2 regions of the Azonexus hydrophilus genome follow, and region 2 is predicted to be linked to the other one. Evidence: predicted binding sites of a transcription regulator. Region 2 holds the regulator's gene; the other holds the start of a gene.
What was found. Region 2 encodes sigma-54, which starts transcription at its own class of promoters, with help from an activator protein. Its sites were predicted from a motif close to TGGCACGCTTNCTGCTNA; they were not measured.
Positions count from the first base shown of each region.

Region 1: nifE (nitrogenase iron-molybdenum cofactor biosynthesis protein NifE) is a predicted target of sigma-54. The motif match lies at 3,834-3,851, and genes of this name have one in related genera.

Region 1 is NZ_CP151406.1:1,350,134-1,355,769, forward strand. Features, by position in the region: gene AADV58_RS06610 (RnfABCDGE type electron transport complex subunit D) at 1-1,029, shown strand, start outside; gene rsxG (electron transport complex subunit RsxG) at 1,029-1,643, shown strand; gene AADV58_RS06620 (electron transport complex subunit E) at 1,653-2,327, shown strand; gene AADV58_RS06625 (RnfH family protein) at 2,339-2,611, shown strand; gene AADV58_RS06630 (helix-hairpin-helix domain-containing protein) at 2,730-3,758, shown strand; gene nifE (nitrogenase iron-molybdenum cofactor biosynthesis protein NifE) at 3,880-5,277, shown strand.
Region 2 is NZ_CP151406.1:410,014-415,649, reverse strand. Features, by position in the region: gene hprK (HPr(Ser) kinase/phosphatase) at 1-296, opposite strand, end outside; gene ptsN (PTS IIA-like nitrogen regulatory protein PtsN) at 305-754, opposite strand; gene hpf (ribosome hibernation-promoting factor, HPF/YfiA family) at 806-1,129, opposite strand; gene AADV58_RS01955 (RNA polymerase factor sigma-54) at 1,144-2,598, opposite strand; gene lptB (LPS export ABC transporter ATP-binding protein) at 2,623-3,357, opposite strand; gene recX (recombination regulator RecX) at 3,354-3,788, opposite strand; gene recA (recombinase RecA) at 3,781-4,803, opposite strand; gene AADV58_RS01935 (hypothetical protein) at 5,016-5,219, shown strand; gene AADV58_RS01930 (pseudouridine synthase) at 5,220-5,636, shown strand, end outside.

The DNA of each region.
Region 1 (5,636 bases), 940 kb from region 2:
AATTCGGTCAGCCGGACCATGTTCCGCGTGCAACTGGCGCTGCTGCCGGCGACCCTCTATGGCTTCTGGCTGTACGGTTGGCCGGCCTTCTTCCTGTGGGCGCTGACCATCCTCTCCTGCGTCGCCTTCGAGGTCCTGTCGCTGAAGCTGATGGGCACGCCGCGCGTCAAGGCAACGCTGTTCGACGGCTCGGCCGTGCTCACCGGCTGGCTGCTGGCGATGACCTTGCCGCCCTGGGCGCCGTGGTGGGTGGCGGTGGTTGGCGGCTTCATCGCCATCGTCATCGGCAAGCAGGTGTTCGGCGGGTTGGGCCAGAACGTGTTCAATCCGGCCATGGTGGCGCGGGTGGCGCTGCTGGTGTCCTTCCCGTTGCCACTGACGCTGTGGGTCGCGCCGCTGCCGATGGGCACGCTGCCGACGCCCGATTTCGTCAGCAGTCTGCGCATCTTCCTGACCAGCCTGCCGGTGCCGGACGCGATGACCAGCGCCACCCTGCTTGGCCACGCCAAGACCGAACTGGCCCGCGGCATCGACCTGGCAACGGCGCTGCACGCCGGCCCCGACCTGTCGTGGATCGGTATGCGCGCCGGCAGTTTCGGCGAGTCGGCGGCGGTACTGATCCTGTGCGGTGGCCTCTACCTGTTGATCACCCGCGTCATCACCTGGCATGCGCCGCTGGCCGTTCTGGCCGGTGTCACCATCCCGGCGGCGATCGCTCACGCCGTCGATCCCGGCCGCTTCCTGTCGGCCGAGGCGCACCTGCTGTCCGGCGCGCTGATGCTCGGTGCCTTCTTCATCGCCACCGATTACGTGACCTCGCCGAACACGACCACTGGCCAGATCATCTTCGGCCTGGGCATCGGCCTGCTCACCTGGGTGATCCGCAGTTTCGGCGGCTACCCGGAAGGCGTCGCCTTCGCCGTGCTGCTGATGAATGCCATGACGCCGGTCATCGACCGCTTCTGCAAGCCGCGCATCCTTGGCCGTGACCGTAAAGGCAAGCCGCTCGACATTCCGGAGAACGCCTGATGAACCTCGATACCCTGCGCGACAAACTCGGCTACCAGCCGCTGCTGCTCGGCATCGTTGCCCTGCTCGCCAGCGGTGCGCTGGCGGTGGTGTCCGACGCCACGGCGCCGGCCATTGCGGCGGCTGAAGCCAAAGACCTGCGCAATTCGCTGTCTGACGTGCTGCCGGCCGGTCTGGCCGACAATGATTTTCTCAAGGATACGGTCGAGCTCGACCGCAACGGCAAGACGGTGACCATCTATCGTGCCCGCCAGGGTGAGGCGCTCAAGGCAGTGCTGTTCAAGGTGGCCGAGCGCGGCTATTCCGGCGAAATCCAGGTGCTGATGGCGGTCGATATGGATGGCCGCACGCTCGGCGTGCGCGTCCTCAAGCATACGGAAACACCGGGCCTGGGCGACAAGATCGAGGTCAAGAAGGACAGCTGGGTGCTGAGTTTCAACGGCAAGTCGCTGCTCGATCCAACGCCGGAGCGTTGGGGCGTGAAGAAGGATAACGGCGTCTTCGACCAGTTTGCTGGCGCCACCATCACGCCGCGTGCCGTGGTCAAGGCAGTCAAGGGCGGTTTGGAGTTCTTCACTGCCCACAAGGCGGAAATCACCGGTCAGGCGGCCTAGGAGATAACGATGAGCGATATCCAGTACGGCAGGATCATCAAGGACGGGCTGTGGGAACAGAACGTCGTTTTCGCGCAGATGCTGGCGCTGTGCCCGCTGATGGCGGTGACCACCAGCGGCACCAACGGCCTGGGCATGGGACTGGCGAGCACGGCGGTGCTGGTGTGCGCCAATGTCCTGGTGTCGTTGATCCGCAAGGTGGTCAGCGCCCAGGTGCGGATTCCGGTTTTCATCGTGCTGATCGCCACCCTGGTGACCATCGTCGACCTGGCGATGAATGCCTGGCTGCATGAGCTGTACAAGGTGCTCGGCCTGTTCATCGCGCTGATCGTGGTCAATTGCGCCATCCTCGGTCGTTCGGAGTCCTTTGCAGTGAAGAACGGCGTCGTCGCCAGTGCCGTGGATGGGATTGCCATGGGGCTGGGCTTCACCGGTGCGTTGGTCCTGCTCGGTCTGGTCCGGGAATTTTTCGGCGCCGGCACGTTGTTCGCCCAGGCATCGCAACTGCTTGGCCCGTCGTTCGCCTTTCTCGAAGTGCAGGTGCCGGGTTACGGCGGCGCCCTGCTGATGATCCTGCCGCCCGGTGCCTTCGCCGCGCTCGGCTTTCTGCTGGCCGGCAAGCGCATCATCGACCGCAAGCTGGCCGAACGCGAAGCCGCCAGCGCCGAACCGGCCGCCGCCTGAGGAGTACAGTCATGCAGATTGGTGTCGCCTATTCCGAACCCGGCCAGCAGGTCTGGCTGAACATCGAAGTCCCGGACAGCGCTACGGTACAGGAGGCCATCGAGCGCTCCGGCATCCTCAAGCAGTTTCCGCATATCGACCTGGCAGCGCAGAAGGTCGGCGTTTTCGGCAAGCTGGCCAAACTGGACGCAGCCTTACGCCCCGGCGATCGCGTCGAAATCTACCGCGCCATCATCTGCGACCCGGCGACGGTGCCGCGCAAGGACAGCGACGAAGACGAATAGGATTGTCGTTTTTGCGACATTGGAATACCGGTTCATGCACCGTGTTTGTGCGTAAATAATTGATAATACTGAAATATTTCTGTCCTATAATGCGCGGCCTTGTCCCTGGGAGATGCCCGTGCATACGACGAATTATTCCGCCGCCGACGCCGTGACCGCGCTTGGTGCCAATCATGGTTACTGTCTGGATGGCGACTTCGTCCATCTCAACGCCGATGTCAGCCTGGCCGAAGCCGATCTGGCCGACGGCACCCACTGGGCCCTGCAATTGTGGGCCAGTCCCGGCGGTTTCGACGGCCTGGCGCTGAACGGCGTCAAGGTCGCCGAACTGGCCCTGCAGCCGACGCCGGGCAATTTCAACGTGGCCGCCTGTGTGACTGCCTTGCCGCCGGCCGGTTGCGCCGCCCAGGTCATGGCCATGGCCCTGGTTGGACAGCGCGTGGACGGCAGCGTCCAGGTTCGCGACTTGTCGGTCTATGCGACGCCGCAGACCTTCTTCCAGCCTTTCCTGCTCGGCGACGTGAGCTGCCGGGTGGCCGACGGCGTGGCGGAAATCGCCATCGAGCGCATCGCCAGCCCGCGCAGCCCGGACAACCTCAGCGGCACGCTGGCCCTCGAAGTCTGGGCGCTGGATGCGCCCTATCAAGGCGGCGCCTGGCAGGGGCAGCCGGTGGCCAGCGTGGTCCTCGGCCAGTTGTCCGGCGGCAGCGCCTGGGCCGATTGCCAGTACAGTGTGCCGGCGGTGAACGCCAGCGGCGCGCTGACTCTGATGCTGCGCGAATGGACGCCGGCCGGTTACCTGACGCGCGATTACCGCAACCTGGCGGCGGCAGTGATCGCCGAGCCGGTAGTGGCGGCGGTGAGTGAGCCGGTCAGCGGCGACGTCAAGGCAGCGGTCAAGCTGGCCGCCAAGGCGGGCAAGGGTGCGACCAAGAAAGCAGGCGCCAGCAAGTCCGCAGACAAGACCGGTCCGGTCAGCGTCAATACCGCCAGCGCGGCCGAACTGGCTGCTGTCAAGGGGATTTCCAAGGCGGTCGCCGAAGCCATCGTTGCCGCCCGGCCTTATGCCAGGCTCGACGACTTGCTGCGGGCCAAGGGCGTTGGCGCCAAGCTGCTGGAAAAGGTCGGCAAGTTGTTGAAGATTTGAGTTTTTTCGCAGGCTTGTCGTAAAGGCGACAAGCCTGCTGATGAAAATTATCAAATAAAACAAGGTGCTGCCCGGTGGCACCCATTTTGCTGAGTGTTAGCCAGTCATCTGGAGAACGCGCATGAAAGCCAGCGAAATCCAGGCCCTGCTCGACGAGCCGGCCTGCAGCCATAACACCAAGGAAAAGTCCGGTTGTTCGAAGCCGAAGCCGGGCGCCACTGCCGGCGGCTGCTCCTTCGACGGCGCGCAGATCGCGCTGCTGCCGATCGCCGACGTCGCCCACATCGTCCATGGGCCGATTGCTTGCGCCGGTTCTTCCTGGGATAACCGCGGGACGCGCTCTTCCGGCGTCACGCTGTACAAGATCGGCATGACCACCGACCTGTCGGAAACCGACGTGGTCATGGGGCGTGGCGAAAAACGCCTGTTCCACGCGATCAAGCAGGCGGTCGACAGCTACGCGCCGAAGGCCGTCTTCGTCTACAACACCTGCGTCACCGCACTGATCGGTGACGACGTCGAAGCCGTCTGCAAGGCCGCCAGCGAGCGCGTCGGCATCCCGGTGGTGCCGGTCGATGCCGCCGGTTTCTACGGCACCAAGAACCTCGGCAACCGCCTGGCCGGCGAGGCCATGTTCAAGTACGTCATCGGCACCGCCGAGCCGGCACCGGCCAAACCGCGCGCCGACGGCCTGCCGACTTACGACGTCAACCTGATCGGCGAATACAACATCGCCGGCGAGTTCTGGCACGTTGCGCCGCTGTTCGATGAACTCGGCCTGCGCATCCTGTGCACGCTGTCCGGCGACGCGCGTTTCCACGAGGTGCAGACCATGCACCGGGCGAAGGTGAACATGGTCGTCTGCGCCAAGGCCCTGCTCAACGTCGCCCGTAAAATGCAGGAAACCTACGGCCAGCCGTTCTTCGAAGGCAGTTTCTACGGCGTTCAGGATGTTTCCAACGCACTGCGCGATTTCGCCCGGCTGATCGGCGACCCCGACCTGATCGCCCGCACCGAGGCGGTCATCACCCGCGAGGAAGCCAAGGCCCACGCCGCGCTCGAACCCTGGCGCGCCCGCCTCAAGGACAAGCGCGTGCTGCTCTACACCGGCGGCGTCAAGTCGTGGTCCATCGTTTCAGCGCTGCAGGATCTGGGCATGAAGGTGGTCGCCACCGGTACCAAGAAATCGACCGAGGAAGACAAGGCGCGCATCCGCGAACTGATGGGCGAGGACACCAAGATGATCGACGACGGCAGCCCCAAGGCCCTGCTGTCGACCTATCACGAGTACCGGGCCGACATCCTGATCGCCGGCGGGCGCAATTTGTACACCGCCCTCAAGGCGCGCATTCCCTTCCTCGACATCAACCAGGAACGCGAATTCGGCTACGCCGGCTACGCCGGCATGAGCGAACTCGCCCGCCAACTGGCGCTGTCGATGGAAAGCCCGGTGTGGACCGCAGTCCGGAAGCCGGCGCCGTGGGCGCAGGGAGTTTCGGGAGCGGTGCTGACGGCCTGAGTCTTATTGCGCAATCCAGTTTTCCAGTATTAATCCCGGTACCCGGGAAAACTCGCTCAGCTTATGGCTGACTACCATCCTGCCGCCACTCCAGGCATGGGCGGCGACGGGCAGGTCGTTCGCCGACGGGTGTGCCCTGTCGTTCGACGGCGGCGCCAACCTTGAGCCTTTTTACGCTCGCTGGAAAACGTTTTCTGCCGGCTGAATGGGCACCTGGCCAATTGCGTTTGGCTTTGTCCGGCTTGCCGTGATTGTCGGGTTTGCTACACGTTGACAGAATTTAACTAACTGTTTTACTTGTTGTTTTATCTTGGCGCGCTCATTGCTTAGGAGTGGTTAATCTCTGAGGAGCGTTGCCC
Region 2 (5,636 bases):
TCGGGGGGCTTCAGGCCGTCGGCGACGATCATCGCCGGCGTGCGGGCCGACAACAAGTCGATGAACATCTGGCCGAAACGCCGCTCGCCGATGCGCATGGCCCAGTCGTACTCGGCCTGCCCCATGACCTGCAGGCGTTCCGGGTGGATGATGTTGATGTGGCCGACGACGTCGGCGCCGTAATTGCTGGCGGCCTTGAGCTCGATGCGCCGGTCGTTGCGCTGACCGGCCAGCCAGTTGAACAACAGCTTTTCGCGGTTGTCCTGGTACAACTGCTCCAGGCTGATGTGCCGCACGGCGCCGGTCAGGACTTCTTGAACAGTGCCAGCACCGCTTCGGCGTCCGGGGCGGCCTGCAAGGCTTCGCGGAAGGCGCGGTCGGAAAAGCGCTGGGCCAGTTCGGACAGGATCTGCAGATGCTCTTCGGTCGCCTGTTCCGGTACCAGCAACACGAACAGCAGGGTGACCGGACGGCCGTCCGGGGAATCGAAGGGGATCGGCGTCGCCAGACGGATCAGCGCGCCGGCGGCCTGCTGGAGGCCCTTGATCCGGCCGTGGGGAATGGCTACACCCTGGCCAAGGCCCGTGGAGCCGAGTTTTTCGCGTGCGAACAGGCTGTCGAAAATCAACGAACGCGACATGTCGAGCCGGCTTTCGAACAGCATGCCGGCCTGTTCGAAAACACGTTTCTTGCTGCTCGCATCCAGGTCAAGCAGGACCTGGTCGGCAGTCAGAATGTTGTCTAGAGGGTTCATGGGAACTTTGCAGCAAAGAAACCGCACCCCGAGGGGTGCGGTCGGTCAGGCTTAGTCGTCGATGTGCATCGACGGCTTTTCGCCACGATGGTGGTCCTGCAGCTTCTGCTTGTACTTCTGGACCTGGCGATCGAGCTTGTCGAACATGGCGTCGATGGCGGCGTAGAGATCGTCCCCGGCTTCCTCGACATGCATGTCCTTGCCCGGAACGTGAACGGTGACTTCGGCCTTCTGCTTCAGCTTTTCAACGGAAAGCACGACGCTGGCGCCGGTAACCTTGTCGAAATGACGGAGCACGGGATCGAGCTTGTTCTCGACGTATTCGCGCAGTGCCGGGGTGACTTCGATATGGTGACCGCTGATTTGCAGATTCATTTTTTCTCCTCTCTCTACAGGGTCTTGCGTAAATTGACCGGTGGGATGTTGAGCGATTCACGGTATTTGGCAACCGTGCGTCGGGCAACGACAATTCCCTGCTGGCCTAGTATTTCGGATAATTGACTATCCGACAAGGGCTTCTTGCCATCTTCCGCCGAAATCAATTGCTTGATCAGGGCACGAATGGCCGTGGCAGAACAGGCACCACCAGTATCGGTGGACACATGGCTGCCGAAGAAGTATTTCAGTTCGAAGATGCCGCGCGGCGTGGCCATGTATTTCTGGCTGGTAACGCGGGAAATCGTCGATTCGTGCAGGCCGAGCAAGTCGGCGATCTCGCGCAGCACCAGTGGCCGCATCGCCACTTCGCCATGTTCGAAGAACTGGCGCTGGCGGTCCACGATGGCCTGGGTGACGCGGTGGATGGTATCGAAACGCTGCTGGATGTTCTTGATCAGCCAGCGGGCTTCCTGCAACTGGCCGCTCAGGTTGCCATTGCCGCGACGCTGGCGGGCAAGGATGTCGGCGTACAGGCGATTGACGCGCAGGCGCGGGTAAGCATCCGGGTTGATGTAGGCGGTCCATTTACCCTTGAGCTTCTTCACGATCACGTCGGGCGTGATGTAGCGCGCTTCGTCCTGTGCGTAACCGGCGGCCGGCCGCGGATTGAGGCTGGTGATCAGCTCGTGCGCGCCGCGCAGGATTTCGTCATCGCAGCCGGTCAGGCGGCGGATCTTGACGAAATCGCGGGCAGCCAGCAATTCCAGGTGCTTGTCGGCAATGGTCAGGGCCAGCGTGCGCTCGGCGCAATCCTCTTCGACCTGCAGTTGCAGCAGCAGACATTCGCGCAGGTCGCGGGCACCGATCCCGGTCGGATCGAAATTCTGGATATGGCGCAGGGCGATTTCGAGCTCCTCGAGCTCGACCTCGTACTCGGGCGGCAGGGTTTCCAGCAGTTCTGCCAGCGGCGTGGCGAGATAGCCGTCGTCGCTGAGTGCTTCGATCAGGAAACGGACCAGACTGCGATCGCGATCGCTCAACTGGGTCATCCCCAGTTGCCAGCCGAGGTGCTCGCGCAGGCTGACGCTGGAAGCGTGGGCGTCCTGCGGATCGTTGTCGTCTTCCTCGTCGCGGCCGGCGCCGGTGAAGGTGCCGGCATCGCTGGACCAGCGATCGTCGTCGACGTCACCGGGCGTCATCGGCGGCTCACCCTGGGCATCCTCACGCGACTCGCTCGCCGGTGCGGGTTCGCTGACCGGCTTGTCGGGCGAATCGAACTGCTGGGCACCGGCGAAGGACTCGCCCGGTCCGTCGTCGTCGCGCTCGAGCATCGGGTTTTCCAGCAGGTAGCGTTCTATTTCCTGCTGCATCTCGACGGTCGACAACTGCAGCAGCTTGATCGACTGCTGTAATTGCGGCGTCAGGGCCAGATGCTGCGAAAGCTTGAGCTGAAGTGCCGGTTTCATTGATGCAATCTTGGTTTGGCGAGATCAGAGGCGGAAATGCTCGCCGAGGTAAACCTTGCGTACACTCTCATTGTCGACAATTTCCTCCGGACGTCCAGAGGAAAGTACATGACCGGCGTTGATGATCACCGCGTGATCGCAGATGCCAAGCGTCTCGCGCACGTTGTGATCGGTGATCAGGACACCGATGCCGCGTTCCTTGAGGAAGCGGATGATTTTCTGGATTTCCAGCACGGCGATCGGATCGACCCCGGCAAACGGCTCGTCGAGCAGGATGAAGCGCGGATTGGTCGCCAGCGCCCGGGCAATTTCAACGCGCCGCCGCTCGCCACCGGACAGTGCCGCTGCATTCACGTGGCGGACATGGGTGATGTGCAGTTCGTTGAGCAGGCTTTCCAGCCGCTGGCTGCACTCTTCGGCCGGCAACTTCTGCAGTTCGAGCACGGCGAGGATGTTTTCTTCGACGTTGAGCTTGCGGAACACCGAGGCTTCCTGCGGCAGGTAGGACAGACCGGTGCGGGCGCGTGTATGCATCGGCTGGTGGGTGAGGCGCTCGTCGTCGATATAGACTTCGCCGCCATCGGCGGCCACCAGGCCGACGATCATGTAGAAACAGGTGGTCTTGCCGGCACCGTTCGGCCCGAGCAGACCGACCACTTCGCCGGAGCGCACCGAGAAGGACACGTCCTCGACGACGGTGCGCGCCTTGTAACGCTTTTTCAGGTTGTGCGCGGACAGAGTGGCGGTTGGCTGGCTCATTCTTCTCTAGCTCCGCGCAGGGTCTGGCGGATCGCTTCTGCAGAAAAGCCGCGATATTGCAGGAAACGCATCTGTTTGGCACGTTCTTCTGCAGATTGGGGGGGCTGCCCGAATTTTTTCGCCCAGATCGCCCGGCAACGTTCACCCTCGTCGCCGGCCTCGGGCAGGGCGGCTTCGATGTCGCCATCGCTGACGCCCTTGTGCCGCAATTCCTGGCGCAGGCGGCCATTGCCGTAGCGATTGGCACGCGCCGAAACGCGCTGGCTGGCATAACGGGTATCCGACAGCAGGTGCTCGGCCTGCAAGGCATCGAGCACCGCCGTCAGGGCTTCTTCACTGTCAGCATGCGCCGCGAGTTTGGCATGCAGCTCGGCCCGGCTGTGATCTCGCCGGGTCAGACACTGCAAGGCACGCACCCGCAGATCAGCCATTGGCGGCCTTGCTCGGCTTGATCACGGTGGTGCTCGCCGCTTCGCGGATGCCGGCTTCAATTTCCTGGGCGATTTCCGGGTGCGACTTGAGGAATTCGCGGGAATTGTCTTTGCCCTGGCCGATCTTCTCGCCCTTGTACGAATACCAGGCGCCGGATTTGTCGACCAGCTTGTGGGCGACGCCCATTTCGACGATCTCGCCCTCGCGGGAAATCCCTTCGCCGTAGAGGATGTCGAAGATGGCTTCGCGGAAGGGCGGGGAAACCTTGTTCTTGACCACCTTGACACGGGTTTCGCTACCGACCACCTCGTCGCCCTTCTTGATCCCGCCGATGCGGCGGATGTCGAGACGGACCGAAGCGTAGAACTTGAGCGCGTTGCCGCCGGTGGTGGTTTCCGGCGAGCCGAACATGACGCCGATCTTCATCCGGATCTGGTTGATGAAGATGACCAGCGTGTTGGTTTTCTTGATGTTGGCGGTCAGCTTGCGCAGCGCCTGCGACATCAGACGGGCGTGCAGGCCGACCATCTGATCGCCCATCTCGCCCTCGATTTCGGCACGCGGGGTGAGCGCGGCCACGGAGTCGACGACGATGATGTCGACCGAGCCGGAACGGACCAGCATGTCGGCGATTTCCAGCGCCTGTTCGCCGGTATCGGGCTGCGAGATCAGCAGTTCGCCGACATTGACACCGAGTTTCTGGGCGTATTGCGGATCGAGCGCATGTTCGGCATCGATGAAGGCAGCGGTACCGCCAAGCTTCTGCATTTCGGCAACGACCTGCAGACAGAGCGTGGTCTTGCCCGACGATTCCGGGCCGTAGATTTCGACCACCCGGCCGCGCGGCAGGCCGCCGACGCCGAGTGCGATGTCGAGGCCGAGCGAACCGGTCGACACGACCTGGATGCCCTCGTCGATTTCGGCATCGCCCATCTTCATGATGGAGCCCTTGCCGAACTGCTTTTCGATCTGTTGCAGCGCTGCGGCGAGCGCCTTTGCCTTGTTGTCGTCCATGTTCATACCTCGAAACGTTGTGTGGATTATGGCACAGGGCCATGGATGGAACAAAAATTGCTCAATGGATACATCGAAAGCCGTTTTGCCGAAATGACAATGGCAATAACGGATTTTAGGGAAGATGACGACAGGCGCGGTATATTCTTCGCCCCTTGCGCAAGCCGCCGGAATTCCGGTTCACCAAACACTGTACAACTATACAGTATTCGATGAAAAAACCATCACTTCGCTTATTTGTCTTCAGCGCCTTGCTGCTGACCACCGCGACCCAGGCCGCACCCGCGCCCTGGCACTGGTGGGTGAGCAAGGCGGACGGTGCGCGCATCTGCATGCAGACCCCGCCGGGCGAGGGCTGGGCCTACAGTCGCGGCCCTTACCGCGATGCCCGGTGCACACTGCCGGCCCGTCGCTGAATGCGCCGCTATCTGCCGCCTGCCGAGCCGCTGACGATCATCCACGTCGATGACGGGCTGGTGGTCGTGGACAAGCCGTCCGGGCTGCTCTCAGTCCCCGGCCGCGGCGAGGACAAGCAGGATTGCGTGATCAGCCGCCTGCAGCGCGACTTCCCGGAAGCGATGATCGCCCACCGGCTCGACATGTCGACCTCGGGACTGCTCGTCGTGGCGCGTGGCGAGGCGATGCAGAAGGCGATGTACAAACTGTTCCGCGACCGCGCCGTGGACAAGCGTTACCTGGCCACGGTCGCTGGCTTGGTCGAAGCGGATGCCGGCGAGATCGACCTGCCGCTGATCTGCGACTGGCCGAACCGCCCCCGGCAGATGGTCAGCCATGAACTGGGCAAGCCTTCGCTGACCCGCTTCCGCGTCATC